Regions from separate parts of the Pseudonocardia sp. Cha107L01 genome, predicted to be linked through region 3. Evidence: riboswitches for the same ligand, from Rfam matches in the RefSeq annotation. Region 3 holds a riboswitch; each other region holds the start of a gene.
What was found. A riboswitch is a leader RNA that binds a small molecule or an ion and turns the genes downstream of it on or off. The one in region 3 is predicted to bind S-adenosylmethionine.

Region 1: linked by a shared signal. The riboswitch ahead of ACTXG6_RS30450 (putative leader peptide) and the one ahead of ACTXG6_RS41240 (aminotransferase class V-fold PLP-dependent enzyme) in region 3 are both predicted to bind S-adenosylmethionine.
Region 2: linked by a shared signal. The riboswitch ahead of thrC (threonine synthase) and the one ahead of ACTXG6_RS41240 (aminotransferase class V-fold PLP-dependent enzyme) in region 3 are both predicted to bind S-adenosylmethionine.

The regions. Positions count from the first base shown of each region.
Region 1 covers NZ_CP199579.1:6,473,151-6,480,767, reverse strand. The annotation lists gene ACTXG6_RS30475 (CHAD domain-containing protein) at 1-48, shown strand, start outside; gene msrA (peptide-methionine (S)-S-oxide reductase MsrA) at 77-598, opposite strand; gene ACTXG6_RS30465 (methylated-DNA--[protein]-cysteine S-methyltransferase) at 750-1,286, opposite strand; gene ACTXG6_RS30460 (AlkA N-terminal domain-containing protein) at 1,396-2,865, opposite strand; gene ACTXG6_RS30455 (ATP-binding cassette domain-containing protein) at 3,369-3,977, opposite strand; gene ACTXG6_RS30450 (putative leader peptide) at 3,962-4,051, opposite strand; SAM riboswitch class I at 4,056-4,150, opposite strand; gene ACTXG6_RS30445 (phosphatase PAP2 family protein) at 4,493-5,425, shown strand; gene ACTXG6_RS30440 (LysR family transcriptional regulator) at 5,436-6,338, opposite strand; gene ACTXG6_RS30435 (family 2A encapsulin nanocompartment shell protein) at 6,510-7,451, shown strand; gene ACTXG6_RS30430 (family 2A encapsulin nanocompartment cargo protein cysteine desulfurase) at 7,426-7,617, shown strand, end outside.
Region 2 covers NZ_CP199579.1:8,975,221-8,982,837, reverse strand. The annotation lists gene ACTXG6_RS42325 (DNA internalization-related competence protein ComEC/Rec2) at 1-2,110, shown strand, start outside; gene thrC (threonine synthase) at 2,256-3,518, opposite strand; SAM riboswitch class I at 3,528-3,685, opposite strand; gene holA (DNA polymerase III subunit delta) at 3,933-4,937, shown strand; gene rpsT (30S ribosomal protein S20) at 5,199-5,459, opposite strand; gene ACTXG6_RS42305 (WhiB family transcriptional regulator) at 5,659-6,012, shown strand; gene cynS (cyanase) at 5,966-6,430, opposite strand; gene ACTXG6_RS42295 (MFS transporter) at 6,650-7,617, shown strand, end outside.
Region 3 covers NZ_CP199579.1:8,734,723-8,742,339, forward strand. The annotation lists gene ACTXG6_RS41225 (FecCD family ABC transporter permease) at 170-1,234, shown strand; gene ACTXG6_RS41230 (FecCD family ABC transporter permease) at 1,231-2,355, shown strand; gene ACTXG6_RS41235 (ABC transporter ATP-binding protein) at 2,352-3,254, shown strand; SAM riboswitch class IV at 3,351-3,464, shown strand; gene ACTXG6_RS41240 (aminotransferase class V-fold PLP-dependent enzyme) at 3,503-4,906, shown strand; gene ACTXG6_RS41245 (patatin-like phospholipase family protein) at 6,005-7,024, opposite strand; gene ACTXG6_RS41250 (transketolase-like TK C-terminal-containing protein) at 7,079-7,617, opposite strand, start outside.

The DNA of each region.
Region 1 (7,617 bases), 2.3 Mb from region 3:
GCGGCACGGCCCTGTTCGCCAGTCTCAGCGATGGTGAGTGTGAGCTGATCGCGGGCGGGGGCCAGGCCGCCCCTCACTAGATGCTGGTCTTCTCCTGCCGGCGCGGGAGCTTCCAGTTGGGCCGGATGAAGTGGCAGGTGTAGCCGTTGGGGTAGTTGAGCAGGTAGTCCTGGTGTTCCGGCTCAGCTTCCCAGAACGGTCCGGCCGCGGTGACCTCGGTGACCACCTTGCCGGGCCAGAGACCGGCGGCGTCCACGTCCTTGATGGTGTCCTCGGCGACCTGCTTCTGCTCGTCGCTCGTGTAGAAGATGGCTGACCGGTAGCTCATCCCCACGTCGTTGCCCTGGCGGTTCTTCGTCGAGGGGTCGTGGATCTGGAAGAAGAACTCGAGCAGGTCCCGGTAGGAGATCTGCTCAGGGTCGAAGAGGATCTCGATGGCCTCGGCGTGGGTTCCGTGGTTCCGGTAGGTCGCGTTGGGCACCTCGCCGCCGGTGTAGCCGACCCGGGTCGAGAGCACACCGGGCTGCTTGCGGATGAGGTCCTGGACGCCCCAGAAGCAGCCGCCCGCAAGGATCGCCTTCTCAGTGGTTCCGGTCATTGTTTGCTCCTTCGCTTTGCCCTCGAACAACGCTCGGTGGGCGCCCTGACGTTCCCGTCCGAGGTCGCACCGTCCCTCTCGCCGTTGCCGATCGCCAGTGTATCGACCCCGAGGTCGTGGCCTCGCCGGCAAAAACGGGCGGCCTCGCCAACTACGCGGGTAGCACCGCCATCGGCCGGGGAGCCGCCGTGTCAGCTCCGTTGAGCAGGTCCGCGCCGCGCTCGAAGTCGAGCAGGTGACGCTTGCGGCCGAGCCCGCCGCCGTAACCCGTGAGGTTGCCGCCGGTGCCGATCACCCGGTGGCACGGCACGATGATGCTGATCGGGTTCTTCCCGTTGGCCAGCCCGACCGCCCTGATCGCGGTGGGCCGCCCGATCTGTTCGGCGAGCCCTCGGTAGGACACCGTCTCGCCGTACGGGATCTCCCGCAGGGCGTTCCAGACCGAGCGCTGGAACGGGGTACCGCCCATCGCGAGCGGCAGGTCGAACTCGGTGCGCCGGCCGGCGAAGTACTCCTCGAGCTGGGCGAGCGCCACCCGCAGCGGCGCAGGGTCCGGCTCGCCGAACGTCTCGACCGGCGGCAGGTGCCGTTGGTTGTCCATGTAGAGGCCGGCGAGCTCGCCGTCCTCGGCGACCAGGGTGAGCGGCCCGATGGGGCTGTCCACGACTGTGTGTACCCGGACGTGCACGTCATCTCCTTGAGTTGCGGGGATTGAGTTGCTCTCACAGCTTGGGACGCGCGCTGATGGCCGGCGGCTCCACTGGATCATGGTCGAATCGCCGAGCGGTCGGCGGTGGTCAGTCGGGGAGCCGGTTGACGGCGTGGTCGCCGGTCGACCAGAGATACTGCACCGCGTAGGCCCGCCACGGGCTCCACACCGCGGACCGCGCGGTCAGCCCGGCGGGGGTGGTGGGCAGGCCCAGGCTCTCGGCGGCGCGTCGAATGCCCAGGTCGGTGGGGATGAACGCGTCCGGATCGCCCAGTGCGCGCATCGCGATCGTCTCGATGGTCCACGGCCCGAAGCCGGGCAGCGCGGCCAGCTCGCCGCGCGCCCGCTGCCAGTCGCTGCCCACGCTCAGGTCGAGTTCCCCACCGGTCAGCGCCGCGATCAGTGAGGTGAGCGTGGCCCGGCGGGACCTGGGCATGGCCAGCTGCTCGGGGTCCAGCGAGGCGAGCGTGGCCGGGTCGGGGAACAGATGGGTGAGCCCGCCGGCGGGGTCGGCAACCGGCTCGCCGTGTGCGGTGACCAGCCGGGCGGCCAGGGTGCGCGCGGCCGAGGTCGACACCTGCTGGCCGAGCACCGCGCGCACCGCGAACTCGACCGGGTCGACCGTGCGCGGCACCCGCCGGCCGACGTCCTTGTTCACCACCGGCGCGAGCACCGGGTCGGCGCGCAGCAGGTCGTCGACAGCCACCGGGTCGGCGTCCAGGTCCAGCAGCCAGCGGCACCGGCTGATCGCCGTGGACAGGTCCCGCAGGTTGGTGAGGGTGAGCCGGCAGTCGACGTAGTCCGGCAGCGGCCGCAGCGCCACGATCCCGTGACCGTGCGGCAGCCGCAGGGTGCGCCGGTACGCCCCGTCGCGCCACTCCTCGACGCCGGGCACCGCGGTGGCGACCAGGTGCCCGAACAGGTTGTCCGGGCAGAACGGCTGGCGGAACGGCAGACGCAGGACGAGGGTGCCAGGCGTGGTCGCCGGGTGCCCGCGCGCGGCGCGGGTACGCACCTCGGTCGGGGTGCGGTGGAAGACCTCCCGCACGGTCTCGTTGAACGAGCGGACACTGGCGAAACCGGCGGCGAAGGCGACATCGCCCATCGGCACCGAGCTGGTTTCGAGGAGCACCCGCGCGGTCTGCGCCCGTTGCGCGCGGGCCAGCGCCAGCGGCCCGGCGCCGAGCTCGGCGAGCAACTGCCGTTGGAGCTGTCGCGTGCTGTAGCCCAGGCGGGTGGACACCCCGGCGACACCCTCCCGGTCGACCACACCGTCGGCGATCAGCCGCATCGCCCTGGCGACCACGTCAGCGCGCTCGTTCCACAGCGGTGAGCCCGGGCTGGCATCCGGCCGGCACCGCTTGCACGCCCGGAACCCGGCCTGCTGAGCGGCCGCCGCACTCGGGTAGAAGCGCATGTTCTCCGGCTTGGGCGGCACCACCGGGCAGCTCGGGCGGCAGTAGATCCCGGTGGTCAGCACGGCGGTGAAGAACCAGCCGTCGAACCGGGCGTCCTTGGACTGGACAGCCCGGACACAGTGTTCTACGTCTTCGTGCATGCGCTCCAGCATCGTCGCTGCACGGCGGTTCGGCTGGCGGAAATGCGACACCACCCGAACGGTGTGCCCGCCGCGCGCGGCAGCGGCAGCGCGCAGCGGCCGACCGGCGCGGCGCAGCCGACCTGCCTGTCGTTACCGAGCTGCACAACAGGCAGGGCGGCGCAGCCGACCTGCCTGTCGTTACCGAGCTGCACAACAGGCAGGGTGGAGCGCTCCAAAACCTGCCTCGTGTGCAGCTCGGTAACACCATGCACCGCCACGCTGCCACGCCGCCACGCCCGGCCCCGCCGCCACGCCCGGCCACGCCGCCAAGCCGGCCACGCCCGGCCAAGCTCGCGCTGCTCGGTCTGATGTTGGCCCGTACCAAGGTGGGGCCGCCCTCCTGGCCTTCCCACGGGCTGAGCGGCTCCGGGAGCTGACCAGCGGAGTAGCTGAGTTGACCTCACGGCAATGGGAGCTGGAAATCCTGGCCGAGGTGGGGAAGATGCGCTCCTGATGGCCCGTCAGCGTGTCGTCTGTGGTTCCTGGTGGCGGTGCCCGGCGATCGAGTCCAGCAGCTCCGCGGTGTAGCTGTGGTGGGGGTCGGTGAACAGCTCCTCGGTGGCCCGCGGCTCGACCAGCTGGCCACGGCGCATAACACCGACGCGGTGGGCGATCTGACGGACGACGGCGAGGTCGTGGGAGATGAACAGGTAGCTGAGCTCGGCTTCGCGCTGCAGTTCGTTGAGCAGGTCGAGCACCTGTGCCTGTACCGAGACGTCGAGCGCGGATACCGGTTCGTCGCAGACCACGAGGTCGGGGGACAGGGCGAGGGCCCTGGCGATGGCCACCCGTTGGCGTTGTCCGCCGGAGAGCTCGACCGGATGGCGCGCCAGTACCGAGGTCGGCAGTGCCACCCGCCCGATCAGCTCGGCGGCTCGTCGCCGTCGGCTCGCGGCCGTCCCGACGTCGAAGGCGCGCAATGGTTCGGTGATGACCTCTTCGATGCTGAACCGGGGGTCGAGCGAGGTGTAGGGGTTCTGGTAGATCAGCTGTGCCGCCGTTTCCTGCGACGCGGCGTTGAGGATGGCGCGAGGGGGTGGGGCGGGGGAGTAGGTCAACCGACCCGACAGGCCGCGCTGGTCACGCGCAGCAGGTCCACGTGCCGCCGGTAGCAGCAGCCACCGTCGCCGTAGAACGCGCGCACCTGACCTCCATCGCTCCCGGCGGAAGCACCCGCTCCCGCTCACACGGGGGGTTGCTGCGGCGTCACCGAGCCAGGTCTCTCAGCCGCTCTGGATGGTTCGCCGACCAGCGGCCGGCGGCGCAACTGTAGGCAGCTCCGACGGGTTCGTGTCAACGGCGAGGTTGCCCACGTCACCGTATGCGGCCGGCTGGCGGTCGGGGTGGCCCGCCCGGGCCCCGTAAACTCAACCGGTCCTCGACGCTGAGGCTCCCCTGGACCAGCGGACCGAGAGAACAGTTTCCGCTGGGATCGTGTTCGGAGTTTGCCGGGAAACCGACCGCTGGCCGCGCTGAGCCGGTGGACGTGATGAACGGCGGAATTGGAGCGTCAGTGTCGTTGCGGCCAATCGCTGACCGAGGTCGGACCGATCCGGTCGAGCCGCGTTACCGGCGGATCCGGTGGTTGGCCGCGGCGGCCTACGCGGTGGCGTTAGCGGTGTCCGTGGTCGTCGACGGGGTGCCGCTGTTCCGGATGTCCGTGGTCCTGTGGACGTTGGGCGCGTTCGGTGTCTACTGCATCGGGCGTGGGTGGCGGCTGTTCGGCCGGGCGCTGCTGGACTGGGTGCCGTTCTGCGCGGTGATGATCTGCTACGACCTGTCCCGGGGCGCGGCGGACAAGTTCGACCAGCCCGTGCACGTCACCTGGCCCGCTGCCGCCGATCAGCGGTTGTTCGGCACGGTCCCGACGGTCTGGCTGCAGCACCGGTTCCACAGTCCCGGTGTGGTGCACTGGTACGACATCGCCGCGTCGCTGACCTATTTCTCGTTCTTCCTGACGGTTCCCGTGGTCATGGCCGTGCTGTGGATCCGGAACCGGGCGCTGTGGCGGCGCTTCACCGCGAACGTGGTGCTGGTGTCCCTTGCCGCACTGGCCACCTACGTGGCATTTCCGGAGGCGCCGCCGTGGTACGCGGCCCGCGAGGGTGCAATCGGCTCGGTCCAGCGGATTTCCAGCCTGGGTTGGTCCGACCTGGGACTGCGCGCCGCGAGCGACCTGATCACCCAAGGGCAGGCCATCTCCAACGACGTCGCGGCGATGCCGTCGTTGCACGTCGCGTACACCATGCTGGTCGCGCTGTTCTTCCTGCGCCGGGTACCGAGGTGGGCCCGGCCGCTGCTGTTGGCCTACCCGGTGGCGATGGGGCTCACGCTCGTCTACACCGGCGAGCACTACGTCGTCGACCTGGTGGCGGGCATCGGCTACGTCATTCTCATCGACGCCGCGGTCTCGGCCGTCGCCGCGGCCACGACGGCCCGCCGCGCGGGCCGGACCGCGTCGCACCCGGCGCACCCGGTGGGCGCGGTGGCGGCGGCCGTGAGCAGCGGTTCGCCCTGACAGACGCTCCCTACGCCGGCCAGCCGGGTTCGGTGATCGTGGCGGCCAGCGCGCTGAGCAGTACCTGGGCGGGTTGGGACGGCGGCGGTTTGCCGCACACGGCGGCCAGCACCTGCCTACCCAGCCCGGGGACCCGGTCCAGCCGCACTCCGGGGTGTCGGTTGGCGACCAACGTGAGGCCGGGCAGCAGGCTCACGCCGAGCCCCGCGGCCACGAGCGCCTGCACCGCGACGTAGTCCTCGGTCTCGAAGTCCACGGTCGGGGTGAAACCGGCCCGCTCACACGCCACGACGAGATGCTCCCGGCAACGCTCGCAGCCGGCGATCCACCGGTCGTCGGCGTAGCTCGCCAGCTCCGCCCTCGGCCCCGACCAGGAGCGGCCGGCGGGTGTGACGACGTACAGCGGTTCGTCGAGCAGCGGGATCATGGTGATGTCACGGCGGTCGCGCTGCGGCGGGTCACCGTGTTCGAAGATGAGTGCGACATCCACCTCGTTGTTACGCAGCGCGCTCAGCGCCTCCGGCGGTTCGGCCTCGGTGAGCGACAGCTCGATACCGGGATGATCGGCGGTCACCCGGGCTATGGCGAGCGGCACCACGGTGGCCAGAGCGGAGGGAAAGGCCGCCACGCGGACCCGACCGGTGCGCAGCCCGGCCAGCTCGTCCAGCTCGACGCGCACCGACTCGACCTGCGCGAGGATCGACTCGGCCCGGTCGGCCAGCAGCCGACCGGCGTCGGTGAGCCGGATACCGCGCCCCATCCGCTGCAGTAGGGGAACCCCGACCTCGGCCTCGAGTTTGGCGAGGTGGTGGCTGACCGACGGCTGGGCGTAGTGCAGCGCCTCAGCGGCCGCGGTGACCGATCCTTCCTTGGCGACGGCAACCAGCACGCGGAGCCGACTCAGATCGATCATCGATGAATCATAGGCCGCGCCGATGGATGCCTCGAAAACAGGCATTAGACCCCGGCCGGTACCGCTGACAGGGTGACGCCAGGCGAATGCGAGAACGGTTTCGGTGAGATCGTCGACGATCCCGGCCATCGACGCGTGCCTGCCCGCCATACCTGGACCGAGGAGAGGCGTATGACCACCTCTGTGAATTCGTCGTCGTCGCAGTCGATGTCGTTGAGTGATTCCGCCGCGCAGACCCTGGCGAACGCGACCAAGACCGTTCCGCAGATGGCCAGCATCACCCCACGCTGGTTGACCCATCTGATGTCGTGGGTGCCGGTGGAGGCTGGTATCTACCGGGTGAACAAGGTCGTTCATCCGGAGTCGGTGCACATTCAGTGCGACAACTACGACGAGTCGCCGCTGCCGGACACCTTTGTCGACTACGAGCAGGACCCCAGGGAATACCGGCTCAAAGCCGTGCAGACGATCCTGGATATCCACACCCGGGTGTCGGATCTGTACTCGAGCCCGCACAACCAGATCGCCGAGCAGCTGCGGCTGACGATCGAGGCGGTCAAGGAGCACCAGGAGAGCGAGCTGATCAACAGCCCGGAGTACGGGTTGCTGGCCAGCACCGACGAGTCGCAGCGGATCTCCACCCTGGGCGGTCCGCCGACCCCGGACGACCTGGACAACCTCATCGCCAAGGTGTGGAAGCAGCCGGCGTTCTTCCTGACCCACCCCGACGCGGTGGCCGCGTTCGGTCGGGAGTGCACCCGACGCGGGGTACCGCCGCCCACGGTGAGCATGTTCGGCTCCCAGTTCCTGACCTGGCGGGGGTTGCCGATCATCCCGTCGGACAAGGTGCCAGTGGTGTCCGGCAAGTCGAAGGTGCTGCTGATGCGTACCGGCGAGGCGCGCCAGGGCGTGGTCGGGTTGTTCCAGCCCGGGCTGACCGGCGAGCAGGGACCCGGGCTGTCGGTGCGGTTCATGCAGATCGACCGCAGCGCCATCGCGTCGTACCTGGTGTCGCTGTACTGCTCCCTGGCCGTGCTGACCGAGGACGCGGTTGCCGTGCTCGAGGACGTCGAGGTGGACAAGTTCCATGACTACGCCCCCTCCTACCGCTAACGGGCACGTCCCGGCATGGCTGCCTGACGAGGAGACGCTGACCCGGATGGCCGGGGAGTTCTTCCGGGCACTGCCGGGCCAGGACCCGATCACCGCCACCCCCACCGGGGTGTTGCCGGCCGAGCTGGGCAACGGGGCTCCGGCCGGACCGGGTGTGCCGACACCG
Region 2 (7,617 bases), 240 kb from region 3:
GAGTGCGGCCACCGCCCGGGTCGTGCTCAGCGGTGACCCGGCGCCGGTGTTCGACGGGGCGGCCGCCGGTTACGGCGGTCGCCAGGGCGGGGCCAGCCAGTTCGCCATCCCGGCGGAGCTGGTCAACGCCAGCGCGGACGGGGAGCACTGGACGGTCGGCGGTCGGTTGCTGCTGATCGCGCCCCGGGACGGCTGGGCGGAGCTGCTGCCCGGGGTCGAGCTGACCGCTTCCGGACTGCTCGCCCCGGCGACCAGGGCGGATCTCACCGTGGCGGTGCTGCGGGTCCGAGGGCCGCCCTCGGAGGTCACACCGCCACCGTGGTGGCAGCGCGGCGCGGACGCTCTGCGCGACGGGCTGCGCGGCGCGGCGGCCGCGGTGCTGCCGGAGCAGTCCGCCGCGCTACTGCCCAGCCTCGCCATCGGTGACACCAGCGCGATGCCATGGACGTTGCGCGAGGAGTTCCGGACCACCGGGTTGCTGCACCTGACCGCAGTCAGCGGTGCGAATGTGGCGATGGTCTGTGCCGCGGTGTTCGGGTTGCTCGCGCTGTTGCGGGCCGGGCCGCGTGCCCGGGTGCTGCTCGCGCTGTTGGCGCTGGTCGGGTTCGTGATCCTGGCCCGGCCGTCGCCCAGTGTGCTGCGCGCGGCGGTGATGGGAGCGGTGGCGCTGCTCGCGGTGTTGGTGGGCCGGCGCCGCTCGGTGCTCCCGGCGCTGGCGGCGGCCGTGCTCGGGCTGTTGCTGGTCGACCCCGCGCTGGGCACCGATCCCGGGTTCGCGCTGTCCGTGCTCGCCACCGGTGCCCTGGTGCTGCTGGCTCCCCCATGGTCGGCGTGGTTGCGTCAGCTCGGCGTGCCGCCGGGGGTGGCCGAGGCGCTCGCGGTGCCGGCGGCCGCCCACCTGGTCACCGCGCCTCTCGTGGCGGGGCTGTCCGGGCAGGTCAGCCTCGTCGCGGTGGTGGCGAACCTGCTGGCCGCGCCGGCGGTCGCCCCGGTCACCGTGCTCGGTGTGCTCGCCGCCGTCGTGTCGCCGGCCAGTTCGGTGCTCGCACAGCTGTGCGCCTGGCTGGCCAAGCCCGCCGTCGGCTGGCTGGTCTGGGTGGCGCACTGGGGTGCCACCGTCCCGGGTGCCGCGTTGACCTGGCCGGCCGGAATCCGGGGCGCCGCGCTGCTCACCGTCGCGGTGATCGTCGGCGTGCTCCTGCTGCGCCACCGACGGCTGCGCGCGCTGCTGGTGGCGGCGGTGATCGGGGTGCTGCTGATCGTGATCCCGACCCGGTTCGTGACGCCGGGTTGGCCGGCCACCGGGTGGTCGGCGGTGGCCTGCGACGTCGGCCAGGGTGACGCGGTCGTGCTGGCCACCGGCCAGGCCGGGCGCGGCGTGCTGGTGGACACCGGCACCGAGGACGGCGCGGTGGACGGCTGCCTGAGCCGACTCGGGATCAGCGTCCTGTCCCTCGTGGTGATCACCCACCTGCACGCCGACCACCTGGGCGGGTTGGCCGCGGCGCTGGGCGGCAGGGCGGTGGGCGCGGTCGCGCTCGGCCCGGCGCATCAGCCGGCCTGGGCCGACGAACGGGTCCACCGGGCCGCCGCCGAGCGGAACATCCCGGTGCTGGAGCTGCGCGCGGGCCAACAGCTGGACTGGCCGGCGCTGAGCCTGCGGGTCCTCGGTCCAGTCGACCCGGCGGACCCGGTCGACCCGACCGACGGCACCGACGTGAACAACACCTCCCTCGTGCTGCGGGCGACCGCGCCGACCGGCACCCTGCTGCTCACCGGTGACGTCGAACTACTGGCCCAGGCGAGCCTGTTGACCTCCGGTGTCGACCTGCGGGCAGACGTGCTCAAGGTCCCGCACCACGGGAGCCGGTACACCTCGCCCGGCTTCCTGGCGGCGGTGCATCCCCGGCTCGCCCTGGTCAGTGTCGGCGCCGGCAACACCTACGGGCACCCGAACTCGACGGTGCTGGACGCGCTCCGCCGGGCCGGCACGCTGGTGCGGCGTACCGACGAGTCCGGCGACGTGGCCGTGGTGGCCTCCAGGGAGGGCCCGGTGGCGGTGGCCCGAGGTCATCCCCGGCCGGCGCCCCGCCAGCGTGGACGCGGCTGAGCCCGGCCGCTCGACGTGATCTGTCGGTGCGGCCGGGCTCAGTGGTCGGGTACCCCGGTCAGTTGGCTCAGCGGTGGGTCGGCTCAGCGGTCGGTTGGCTCAGCGGTGGGTCGGCTCAGCGGTGGGTCGGCAGGGGTGGGTCGGCTCAGCCCTGCAGCACGCGCCGGACCTCGGCGGTGGAGGACGACACGGTGGCGGTCGGGCCCACGTGACCGGCGACCGCGTCGAGCGTCTTCAGCCCGTCGCCGGTGATCAGCAGCACGGTGTCGGCCTCCGGGTCCAGCTGACCGGACTCGATCAACTTGCGGGTGCAGGCGAGGGTGACCCCGCCGGCGGTCTCCGCGAAGATCCCCTCGGTCCGGGCGAGCAGCCGGATCGCGTCCACCACCTCGGCATCCGACACGTCCGCCACCGCGCCCCCGGTACGCCGCACGGTGTCGAGCACGTAGGGGCCGTCCGCCGGGTTGCCGATGGCCAGCGAGCGCGCGATGGTGTCCGGCCGGACCGGACGGATCACGTCGTGGCCCTCCGCGAATGCCGCCGAGACCGGCGAGCAGCCGGTGGCCTGTGCGCCGAACACCTTGTACGGCGTCGGCTCCACCAGGCCCAGCGTGCCGAGCTCGCGGAACGCCTTGTCGACCTTGGTCAGCTGGGAGCCGGAGGCCACCGGCACCACGATCTGCTCCGGGAGCCGCCACCCCAGCTGCTCGGCCACCTCGTAACCCAGCGTCTTGGAGCCCTCGGCGTAGTACGGGCGGACGTTCACGTTGACGAACGCCCAGTCCTCTTCTTCGGCGGCCAGCTCGGTGGCGAGGCGGTTCACGTCGTCGTAGTTGCCGTCCACCGCGATCAGGGTGCCGCCGTACACGGCGGTCATCTGGATCTTGGCCTGCTCGAGCGACTTCGGGACGAGCACCACCGAGCGCCAGCCGGCACGGGCCGCGGCGGCCGCGACGGCGTTCGCCAGGTTGCCGGTGGACGGGCAGGCCAGCACGCTGAAGCCGAGCTCACGGGCGGCGGCCAGGGCCACCGCGACCACGCGGTCCTTGAACGAGTGGGTGGGGTTGCCGGTGTCGTCCTTCAGCCACAGGTTCTTGAGGCCGATTTCCTTGCCGAGCCGCTCCGCGCGCACCAGGCGGGTCATCCCGGGCTCGGTGTTGGGGTGGCGGGTCACGTCGGTCGGCACCGGCAGCAGCGAGGCGTACCGCCAGATCGACTTGGGACCGGCCTCGATGCGCTCCCGGGTGACGCCGACGAAGTCGTAGGCGACCTCGAGCGGGCCGAAACACTCCGGACAGGCGAACTCCGGGGCGAGCGGGATCTCATGGCCACACTCGCGACAGGACAGGGCACGGGCCGGCCCGAGGTCGAGCGAGGTGGAAGCGGATAGCGTGGTGCTCACGGACATCGCGAGGTCTCCTCATCTGTCCCGCAACATGCGGGTCGGAATTGGCACCGTGATCACTGAGCGACCTCGCCCATGACGGGCGTGCTGCGCAACGGCTATGCGCAGATCGGTCAATGCCGGTTGCCGGGGCTTCGCAGGGCCGTTCCCTCTGCCCCTCTGGATGAGCCTTATTCAGTTGTGGCCCGCGCTCGGACCGCTCGCCATCGGAGGTGAGCTAAGGCCACGTTACGTCAAGGTTGCCCATTCCGCCCAGTCTGTTCCGCGATCTGGGAGCCGGCTCACTCGCCCGGCGCGGGCCGCCCTGTTGCCTGTGCGCTCCGGGCCGCCCGCCCGGGGGATGCGGGCCAGGGCTCCCTCCGGTGCCCTCGGGGTGGCACGTCCGGGGGTGTCCGGCGGGGCTGGGACGATGGCGGCATGAGCAGCCCGCCCGCGAGCCAGGCCGACCACGGCGCCGCGATCAGCGTGACCACTCCGCCGCTCCGGTTGATCGTCGGCGACGAGGAGCTGCTGGTCGAGCGGGCGGTGGAGAACGCGCTGGCCTCGGCGCGGGCGGCCGACCCGAGCGCCGAGCTGCGCAGGGTCGCCGCCGCTTCGCTGACCAGGGCCGAGCTCGCCGAGCTGATCAGTCCGTCGCTGTTCGCCGAGGGGCGGGTGGTGGTGCTGGACGCGGCCCATGAAGCGAGCAAGGACGTCGCCTCGATGATCACCGACTACGTCGCCGACCCGGCCGACGGGGTGAGCCTGGTGGTACTGCACGCGGGGGGCGCGCGTGGCAAGGCGCTGGCCGACGTGTTGCGCGGCGCGGGTGCCGAGATCACTGAGTGCCCGCGGGTGACGAAGTACGACGAGCGGGTGGACTTCGTCCGCGCCGAGATCCGCCGGGCCGGTGGGCGTATCACCCAGGAGGCCATCCGGGTGCTGCTCGACGCGGTGGGCAACGACCTGCGCGAGCTGGCGGCCGCGTCGGCGCAGCTGGTCGCGGACACCGACGGCGGTGTCGACGAGAACGCGGTGCGCCGGTACCACCGGGGCCGCGCCGAGGTCACCGGGTTCGCGGTGGCCGAGAAGGCGATCACCGGGGACCGCTCCGGTGCACTCGAGGCACTGCGCTGGGCGATCGTGCTGGGGGTGCCGGCGGTGCTGGTGGCCGACGCGCTTGCCGACGCGGTCCGTACGGTGGCCAAGGTCGGTGCGGCCGGCCGGGGCGACCCGTTCAAGATGGCCGGGGCACTGGGCATGCCGCCGTGGAAGATCCGCAAGGCGCAGGCGCAGGCCCGCGGTTGGCGGCCGGCCGGGATCGCGCTCGCGATGGCGGCGGTGGCCGTGGTCAACGCCGACGTCAAGGGCGCGGCGCCCGACCCGAACTATGCGCTCGAGCGCGCCGTGCTGCGGATCGTGGAAGCCCGCGAGGTCAGCTAGCTGCTGTTGTGGCTGGCACAGACCGGGTGCTGCCCGCACAGCCCGTGCACGGGCTGTGCGGGCCACAGCGGGTCTGTGCGAGGCGCGAGTGGGCGGGCGCGCCGGCGGTAGGGCACAGCAAATCGGCGGCGCTACCCCACGGGAGTGGACAGCGCCGCCGATGGCCGCAGCGGGAGTTCTACTCAGTTCATCGCCGCCGACCCAGCGGGTATTACAGCTGGGGCGAAAGAAAGTTCTGAGGCGATGTACGTCGGTGAGCGATCAGCTCGCGTTGACCTTGCGGGCCATCGCGGCCTTCTTGTTCGCGGCCTGGTTCTGGTGGATGACACCCTTGCTGGCCGCCTTGTCCAGCGCGCGGCTGGCGGAGCGCTGACGCTCGACGATCTTGTCGTTGTCCCCGGCTTCGAGGGCTTCGCGGAAGCGGCGGATCGAGGTCCGGAGGGCTGACTTGACCGACTTGTTGCGCTGGCGGCGCTTCTCGTTGGTCTTGACCCGCTTAATCTGCGACTTGATGTTGGCCACGCGACTGCCTCTGGTCTTCCTGTTCGTCGTTGTTCGCCGCGCGCCGCTGACTGGCGACGGGCCGCTGCAGCCCGGCGGGAGGATCACGCGGGCATTCGACTTACCAGGGTAACAGCGCCCCGAAGTCTCAGGGTTCCCGGGGCGAATCTCCGTATCTTCCCTGATGTCCGGGCGCCGCCGCCCGACAACCATCGTGGTCATGAGGGGAACAACAAACCTGACGGCCACGACGTCCCACCCGCCCTGCTCGAAGGCCGACCCCGAGCTGTGGTTCGCCGAGCGCCCGGCCGACCTGCACCTCGCCAAGGCGCTGTGCGGGCACTGCCCGATCAAGGCGGCCTGCTTGGCGGGCGCGCTGGACCGGGAGGAGCCCTGGGGCGTCTGGGGCGGCGAGATCATCCAGCAGGGCGTCGTGCTCGCCTACAAGCGGGGCCGGGGTCGGCCGAGCAACGCCGACCGGCGGCTCGGCCTGGTGACCAAGGTCGCCAGCGACCACGGACCCGAGCTCACCAGACCCGGTACGACAGGAACTTTCCACTCAAGGTCAGCTTGACCCGGTCGCCCTTCGGGTCGGGCACCCGCTCGAAGTCGAGTTCGAAGTCGATCGCGCTCATGATGCCGTCGCCGAACTCCTCGCGGATCAGCTCGCTGATCGTGCTGCCGTAGACCTGGATGGCTTCCTGCAGCCGGTAGACGATCGGTTCGCTGGTGTCCACCGCGTCGACACCGCGCACCGGCGGCAGCTGCAGTGCCTCGACGACCGCCTCGTCGAGCTCGAGCACGTTGCCGGCGGCGGCGGCCTGCTTCTCGCTGAGCGGCTGCTGGCCCAGCAGCGCCGAGGTGCTCCACTCGGTGGACTGCCCGACGGATTCGGCGATGGTCGCCCAGGACAGCCCCAGGCGCTTCTTCGCGGCGAGCACGGCGGTCGCGGCGTCGCGGCGGCTCAGGCTGGGCAGTGGGGTAAAGGTCATCTCACGCTCCCGGTGATGGTCGGTCCAGCTTGATCGTTGCCTGTCCTCCGGCCGTCGGCAAGCAGCCCACAGTGAACATGGTGTTGCTCACCGCGCCGCCGCTCCGGTCGACCAGCGCGGTCACACTCCCGGATCCGGCACACCGGATACTCGCTCCGGACACATCGGAGGGCCGCCGCGGCCGGGGACGGGGCGCCGGCTGGTGCACAGGGGTGGGCGATGGCCGCGGACAGGGCAGCGGACAAGGCAGCGGACAGGGCTCCCTCGCCGTGGGCGCCGCTGCGGTCGGCGGTGTTCCGGGCGCTGTGGATCGCGGTACTGCTGAGCAACATCGGCACCTGGATGCAGACCGTCGGCGCGCAGTGGCTGCTGGTCTCCGGGCCCGGTGCGTCGGTACTGGTCGCCCTGGTGCAGACCGCGAGCAGCCTGCCGGTGCTGCTGTTCGCGCTGCCGTCCGGGGTGCTGGCCGAGTTCCTGGACAAGCGCCGGCTGCTGCTGGTCACCCAGCTGTTCCAGACCGTGGTCGGGGCCGTGCTCGCGGTGCTCACCGCGACCGGTGCGATGGGCCCCTCGCTGCTGCTGGTGCTCACCTTCCTGCTCGGCGCGGGCGCGGCGGTGCAGCTGCCGGCGTATCAGGCGGTGATCCCCGAGCTGGTGCCGCGAGCCGAGCTGCCCGGCGCCGCCGCGCTCGGCTCGATCAGCGTCAACCTGGCCAGGGCGGTGGGCCCGGCCATCGCCGGGCTGGTGATCTCCTGGATCGGCGTCGCGGCGGTCTTCGCGATCAACGCCGTGACCTTCCTGGTGTTCGCGGCGGTGCTGGTGTGGTGGCGGCCGGAGCCGGTGGACCGGCCGCACCCCGAGGCGTTCCTGTCCGCGCTGCGGGCCGGCGGGCGCTACGTCCGGCATGCCCCGGTGGTCCGGCGGGTGATGCTGCGGCTGGTGCTGTTCATCGTGCCCGCCTCGGCGCTCTGGGCGCTGTTGCCGCTGATCGCGGACCGGCGCCTGGGTATCGGCTCCGGCGGCTACGGGCTGCTGTTGGCCGCGCTGGGCATCGGATCGTTGGTCGGCGCGGTGCTGCTGCCCCGGCTGCGCCGCCGGTGGAGCCCGACGATGCTGCTCACGCTGGCCAGCGTGAGCTACGCGGCCGCGCTGCTGGTGGTCGGGCTGGTGCGGATCCCGTGGCTGGT
Region 3 (7,617 bases):
GTGAGATCGGACTCAGCGCCGGTTCAACCGGGCGCCGAACATTGTTAGCCTCACTTAAGGTGTGACCACGCCCAAGTTGTGGCCGGACAGTGCCGGCAACGACAGCTGGCAACGACCGCCGGCGACGACCGGGCGGCGAGTGGCGAGGACTGCAAGGAGAAGACACGCGGTGACGACGGCGATCACCGGGTCAGGTACTCCCCCGACCCGGCGCCCGAGGCGCACCGGTACCGGTGCCCGACGGTCCCGCCGGATCGGCTTCCTGCTGCTACTGCTGTTACTGCTGGTACTGGCTGTGCTGGCGAGCATCGCGGTCGGCGCCAAGGCCATTCCGCTCGGTCACGTGTGGGACGCACTCTGGTCGCCGGCCGCCGCCGAGGACGACCTGGTGGTGCGGACCCTGCGGCTGCCGCGCACCGTACTGGGCATCCTGGTCGGCATCGCGCTCGGCGTCGCGGGCGCGCTCATGCAGGGCCACACCCGCAACCCGCTGGCCGAGCCCGGCCTGCTCGGGGTGAGCGCCGGCTCCGCGTTCTTCGTGGTGCTGGGGATCTTCGCGTTCGGGGTGACCAGCCTCTACGGCTACGTGTGGTTCGCCTTCGCCGGGGCGTTCGCCGCCAGTGTGGCGGTCTTCCTACTCGGCTCGGCCGGCCGGGGCGGCCCGACGCCGGTCACCCTGGCGCTGGCCGGGGTCGCGGTCAGCTACCTGCTCCGGGCACTGAGCTCGGCGATCGTGCTCTCGGACAGCGCCACGCTGGACTCGTACCGGTTCTGGGACGTCGGCGCGCTGGCCGGCCGGGACGTCGCCATCGTCGGCCAGATCACCCCGTTCCTGCTGGTCGGCCTCCTGCTGGCGTTCGCGAACGCGCCGGGACTGAACCTGCTCGCGCTCGGCGAGGACGTCGCGCGGGGCCTCGGTCAGAACGTCACGGTGACCCGGTGGACCGGGCTCGTCGCGATCACCCTGCTGACCGGTGCGGCGGTGGCGGCCTGCGGCCCGATCGCGTTCCTCGGGCTGGTGGTGGCGCACCTGGCCCGGTTCTGCACCGGCCCGGACTACCGCTGGCTGCTGCCGGCCGCCGGGTTGGCCGGCGCGGTCCTGCTGCTGGTCGCCGACGTGGTCGGCCGGGTGGTGGCACGCCCCGGCGAGCTGCAGGTCGGGATCGTGCTGGCGTTCATCGGGGCACCGTTCTTCGTCTTCCTGGTCCGCCGGCGCAAGCTGGTCCGGTTGTGACCGGGCGCTCCGGTCGCGCAGCCGAGCCCGGTACCCGAGCCGGTGTCGATGCCGCCACCGCGGCGGTGTTGGGGCGCCCGGCGATCCGGGTGGGCGGGTTCTCCGGGGTCTGGCGGCCCAGGCTGGTCACCGTGACGCTGGTCGGCGCGGCCCTCGTGGTGCTGGCGGCCGCGGTGAACATCGGCCGGGGCGACTTCCCGATCTCGATCGGCGACGTGCTCGCCGCACTGGCCGGCGGCGGTGACCGGGCGCAGCGCTTCATCGTGCTGCAGCTGCGGTTGCCGAGGACGTTGACCGGGGTGCTGGTCGGCGCCGCGCTCGGCCTGTCCGGGGCGCTCACCCAGTCCGTCACACGCAACCCGCTGGCCAGCCCGGACCTGCTCGGGGTGCTGGCCGGGGCGAGCACCACCGCGGTCGCGGTGATCGCGCTGGGCGGCGGCGGTGGCGTCGCGGTCGGGCTGATGGCCTCGCTCGGCGTCCCGCTCGCCGCGCTGCTCGGCGGGGTGCTCGCGGCCGTGGTGGTGTACGGCCTTGCCTACCGGCGCGGCGTGCAGAGCGACCGGTTGGTGCTGGTCGGGGTCGGGGTGAACGCGGTCGCGGTCGGCATCACCTCCTGGCTGCTGGTCGTGGCGAACATCAACCAGGCCACCCAGGCGACGGTGTGGCTGACCGGCTCGCTCAACTCCAGCGGCTGGGCCCAGGTGCTCCCGGTCGGCACGGCCCTCGTGGTGCTGGTGCCGACCGCGCTGCTGCTGGCGTTCGGGCTCGGTGCGCTGCAACTGGGCGACGACACCGCCAGCGGCCTCGGCGTGCGGGTGAACCGGTCCCGGGTGGCGCTCGGGCTGGTCGGACTGGTGCTGGCCGCGGTGGCCACGGCGAGCGCGGGGCCGATCGGGTTCGTCGCGCTGGTCGTGCCGCAGGTCTGCCAGCGCCTGGTCCGCACCGCCACCCCGCCGCTGCTGGCCTCCGCCGTCTACGGCGCGCTGCTCACCGTGGCCGCCGACCTGATCGCCCGTACCGCGCTGCCCCGGGAGCTGCCGGTCGGCATCGTCACGGCCGTGCTGGGCACCCCGTACCTGCTGTACCTGCTCGGCCGCCGCAACCGTGGAGTGTCGCTATGACCGAGAACTCCACCGCCTCCAGCACCGCCTCCAGCACCGCCTCCAGCACCGCCGCGAGCACCGCCTCCAGCACCACCTCCAACGCCCCCTCCAACGCCGCCACCCAGCCGGTCCGGCTGCGGGCCCGCGAGCTGCGACTGGGGTACGGCGACGCGGTGGTGATCGACGACCTGGACCTGGACGTGCTCGACGGCACGGTCACGGCGGTGATCGGGCCCAACGGCTGCGGCAAGTCGACACTGCTGCGCGCGCTGGCCAGGCTGCTGCCGGCCCGGCACGGGCACGTGCTGCTGGACGGGCTGCGGATCGACCGGTACCCGACCCGCGAGGTCGCCAAGGTGCTCGGGGTGCTGCCGCAGACCCCGGTCGCACCGGACGGGCTCACCGTCGCCGACCTGGTCGCCCGGGGCCGGCACCCGCACCAGGCGTGGTACCGGCAGTGGTCCGGCGACGACGAGGCGGCGGTGGCGGAGGCGCTGGACTGGACCGGGATGAGCGAGTTCGCCGAGCGCACGGTGGACACCCTGTCCGGCGGCCAGCGGCAGCGGGTGTGGATCTCCATGGCGCTGGCCCAGGGCACCGAGATCCTGCTGCTGGACGAGCCGACCACGTTCCTCGACCTGGCCCACCAGGTGGACGTGCTGGACCTGGTCGAACGGCTGCACCGGGAGATGCACCGCACCGTCGTGATGGTGCTGCACGACCTGAACCTGGCCGCCCGCTACGCCGGGCGGCTGATCGCGATGCGGGACGGCCGGATCGTGGCCGACGGGCCACCCGAGGAGGTCCTCACCGCCGAACTGCTGCGCGCGGTGTTCGACCTGGACGCCCAGGTGATCACCGACCCGGTCGCGGGCACCCCACTCGTAGTGCCGGTGGGCCGGCGCCACCGGGGCTGACCCCGCGCACCACCCGTCTCCCCCGGTGTGGCCCGGCTCTCGGTTCCGCGATACGGCGTTGACGAGCCGGGGCCGAGGCCCGTACCTTGCCAACCAGGTCAAGAGTGCCAGCTTCAAGCCCCGGCTCGCTGGCCGGCAACCCTCCTCCGCGGCGGGGTGCTCCGGGTGACGACCAGGCCGTCGTGACAGTCACGTCGGCAAGCGCGGACCCGCGGCGTACCCGGGGTCCCAGACACGGAGGACCCGTGATGACGCTCGCCCTCGATCGCCCGTGCCCGGTCACCAGCTCCGAGCAGACCCACACCGAGCAGACCGGCACCGAGCAGACCGGCACCGACCAGACCCACACCGGGCTCCCCGCCGTCACCGGCACCGAACTGCGGGTCCCGCTGGTCACCGGCGGCTGGACCCGGTACGCCAACCTGGACTACGCCGCGAGCGCGCCGGCGCTCGCCACGGTGGCCGACCACGTCGAGCAGGTGCTGCCCTACTACGCCAGCGTGCACCGCGGCGCCGGTTACGCCTCGCAGGTGTGCACCGGGCTGCTGGAGCGGGCCAGGGACACCGTCGGCGAGTTCGTCGACGCGCGGCCGGACGACGTGGTGATCTTCACCCGCAACACCACCGACGCGCTCAACCTGCTCGCCGGCTGTGTGCCCGGCGCGGTGCTCTGCCTGGACGTCGAGCACCACGCCAACCTGCTGCCCTGGCGCGCCGGGCCGCACCGCGCACTGCGGGCCGCGGCGACCGTCGCGCAGACCCTCGACGACCTGGCCGACGCCCTCGCCGCGACGCCGACCGCGCTGCTGGCCATCACCGGCGCGTCCAACGTGACCGGCGAGGTGCTGCCGATCGACCGGGTGGTGCGGATCGCACACGAGGTGGGGGCCCGGGTGGTGCTGGACGCCGCCCAGCTCGCGCCGCACCGGCGGATCAGCCTGGCCGAGACCGGCGTGGACTACCTGGCGCTGTCCGGGCACAAGCTGTACGCGCCGTACGGCGCCGGCGTGCTGGTCGGTCGCCGCGACTGGCTGGACGCCGCACCCCCGCACCTGGCCGGCGGCGGCGCGGTGCGCCGGGTGACCGACACCGCCACCGAGTGGGCGGCCGCGCCCCACCGGCACGAGGGCGGCACCCCGAACGTGCTCGGCGCCGCGGCGCTCGCCCAGGCCTGCCGGACGCTGGCCCCGGTACTCGGGGACGCCGCGGCCGCGCACGAGCGGAACCTGCTGAACCGGTTGGAGACGGGACTGGCCGGCATCCCCGGCGTCGAGGTCCTGCGGATCTGGCCGGACAGCCCGGACCGGATCGCGGTGGTGAGCTTCGTGGTGGCCGACCGCCCGGCCGGGTACGTCGCCGCCTACCTCTCCGCCGAGCACGGCATCGGACTGCGGGACGGCAAGTTCTGCGCGCACCCCCTGCTGGAGCGGCTCTGCCCCGGCGGCGAGGCGCTGCGCGCGAGCATCGGACTCGGCAGCACCGCCGAGGACATCGACCGGCTGCTGGCGGCGCTGCGCACCCTGGTCAGCTCCGGCGCGAGCTGGACCTACGCCCCGGTGGACGGCCGCTGGGCGCCGACCCCGGACCCGCGCGACCTCGACCCGTTCGGGATCGGCCGGGCGAGCGGAGCCGGCGCCCGTTGCCAGCCCTGAGTCAGCGGCCATGCTGCCGGGGATGACTTCAGATCGATGTGAGCCATCGCGCACATTGTGAGCCCAGATGTGCGCGATGGCTCACACCACCGCACCACGTCCCGCCCCGGGGCAGGCCCGACGCACGCAACGCTATTCACCCCGAAAATGCGCACTAATGGAATTGAATAGCTCGGACAAGGCTTTCCCCGCTGACCAGTCCGCGTGAGACGAAAGCAATTGTGTGCCGCTCGGCGAGGCCGCGATGTCCGCCGTCTCGGCGGTCGACGCGGCGGGTGCCCGGTCGATCCGTACGGCCGCCGACCGCGACCGGGCAACCGTCCGTACCAGCCAGGTCCAGCCACCCTCCGTAGCCCATCGAACGCCGTGAGTGATCATCTCGACGGGTCGCTCAACGGGCCGCCCCAGTGGTCCCGGACACCCCACTGCTGTCCCTTCCGCCCGCAGGGTCCGGGACACAACCCGTCGGGGCCTATCATCACGCCACTCCGAAGACCCGCGCGGCGCGCTGAAAGTCCCCCTGTCGGACGTCAAACTCACCTCAAGAGCCGCTCGAGTTCAGCTGTAAGTAAGCTGCCGTTGTCCGGCGTGGCTTCTTGACACGCCCGTTCGAGTGATTGATTGAGCGAACTGGTCTATTCAGGCCGATCGCGGAGCAGAATTAGGGCCTAGAGACCTACCACATGTCGCTGGGGAGCGGACAGGTGGTTGCGCGCCGGAGTCGCCGTCTCGGGGGATGGTGGCTCCGGCCTTTACTTGGCTCGCTAGGTCGAGTCGAAGCGCTCCCCATCTCGCCGGCGGGGGGATCGGGCGCACCGCCACCCGATCCTCCCCCGCCGTACGCCTGGACGGTCCCGCCTGGTACCTGTGGCGTCCAGCTGCTGGGGAGCAGTTCGGATTAGATTCCATCGGCCCGGCGCGATGATCGCCATTCGATGCGCGGGGGAATTCTGCCGAACGAGCGACCGGACGCGCCGGGCGGCGACACGGTTCCTCTCGCCAGTTCTGTCGACCGCTCACCGAATAAAGCCCATGAGTGGTTGCACTCCGACGATTCTCCGCGCTCGCCGCGCGAGCACGGGCCCGGCCGGTGCTCGCTCAGCTCGGGTGGCGGCGGAACCGGCGCAGGTAGTCCTGCCAGTTCCACGTCGTCAGGAACTGCTCGGCGGCGGAGTACCCATCGTCGTGCAGCTCACGGATCTGCGCGTCGGTCAGCGAGAACTGGGTGAAGCCCACCGAGTCCGAGGTCACCTCGATCGTTCGCGCCTGCACCCACGGCTTGTGCTGGTTGGCCTGGTCCCGCCCGACCAGTGCGGTGGTGATGACCCCCTCCAGCACGTGCACCGGCGCCGGCAGGATCTGGTTCAGCCAGCGCGGCAGCAGCGTGCCGTCCGGGCCGGGGATGTCCGGCAGGAGCGTGACGCCGAACGTCGGCCAGCGCGGTAGCTTGCCGTCGGTGCGGTCCAGCGAGTCGATCGGGAAGTTGGACACCACGCCGCCGTCGACGAGCGTCGACTCGACCCCGGTCATCGGGTTGGTCAGCTTCATCGGGCGGAACAGCAGCGGGATGGACATCGAGGCGCGGACCGCGTCGGCAACCGACTGCTCGTTCGGGTCCAGCCCGTAGACCGGCTCGAAGTCCCAGGGCAACTGGATCAACCGGCCTAGGGTGATGTCGGCGCAGGTCACCACCAGCTTGTACCGCCGGGACGGCGGCAGCTGCGGGTCATCGAGCGCCAGGTCGCCGAAGGTGCGCACACCCAGCCCGGCCAGCTCGTCGGCCACCCACTCGCGGGCGTAGTCGCCTCGGTACAGGCCGTCGTCGCCGAACAGCGCCAGCCCCGCGCCGATCAGCGGTACCCGGTCCAGCGGCACCGAGTCGGCGAACTTCTCATAGTCCAGTCGCATCGCCGCCTCGGTCAGCGCATCGCCGGCCAGCCCGGCAGCGACCAGCGCGCCGACGATCGCGCCGGCTGAGGTGCCCGAGACCCGCCAGGGTCGGTAGCCGGCGTCGTTCAGTGCCGCGACCGCGCCGGCCAGCGCGATACCTTTCACCCCTCCCCCGGAGAGGACCAGGTCGGCGATGAGCTGTTGATCGTTTCCGGCACCGCGCGTCACAGAAACATCAGATCACATCAGCTCACCTCGCGCTGAAACCCCAGCTCAGCGCCGTTACTCGGCCAGGTCGAGCGCGGCCCGCACCACCGCGTCCGAGTCGATGCCGTGGTAGCGGTACACCTCGGCCAGCGACCCGGACTGGCCGTACCCGGACACCCCGAGCAACGCGCTCGGCACCCCGTGCACGGCGGCCAGGAAGGCCAACGTGTGCGGGTGCCCGTCCAGGAGGGTGACCAGCGGCGTCGCGCGGCGGGCCGGGAACACCTGCTCCAGGATCCAGCTCGCCCCCTCCTGCCGCCCCTGCCTGGCGCGCAGTGCCCGGAACAGCAGGTCCGGACTGGTCACGCAGACCACGTCGGCCACCACGCCGACCTGCTCGAGCCGGTCGGCGGCCTCCAGTGCCTCGGTGACCATCGCCCCCATCGCCGCGATGGTGACCACCGCGCCGTCCCGCAGCCGCAGCGGGTAGGCCCCGGCCACCACCTGCCGCCGCCGGCGCTCCCTGGCCGCCGGGTCGGTGGGCACGGCGGCCAGCGACTGGTCGACCGGGCGGGTGGACAGCCGCAGGTACGCCGAGGTGCCGTCCGGGCGAC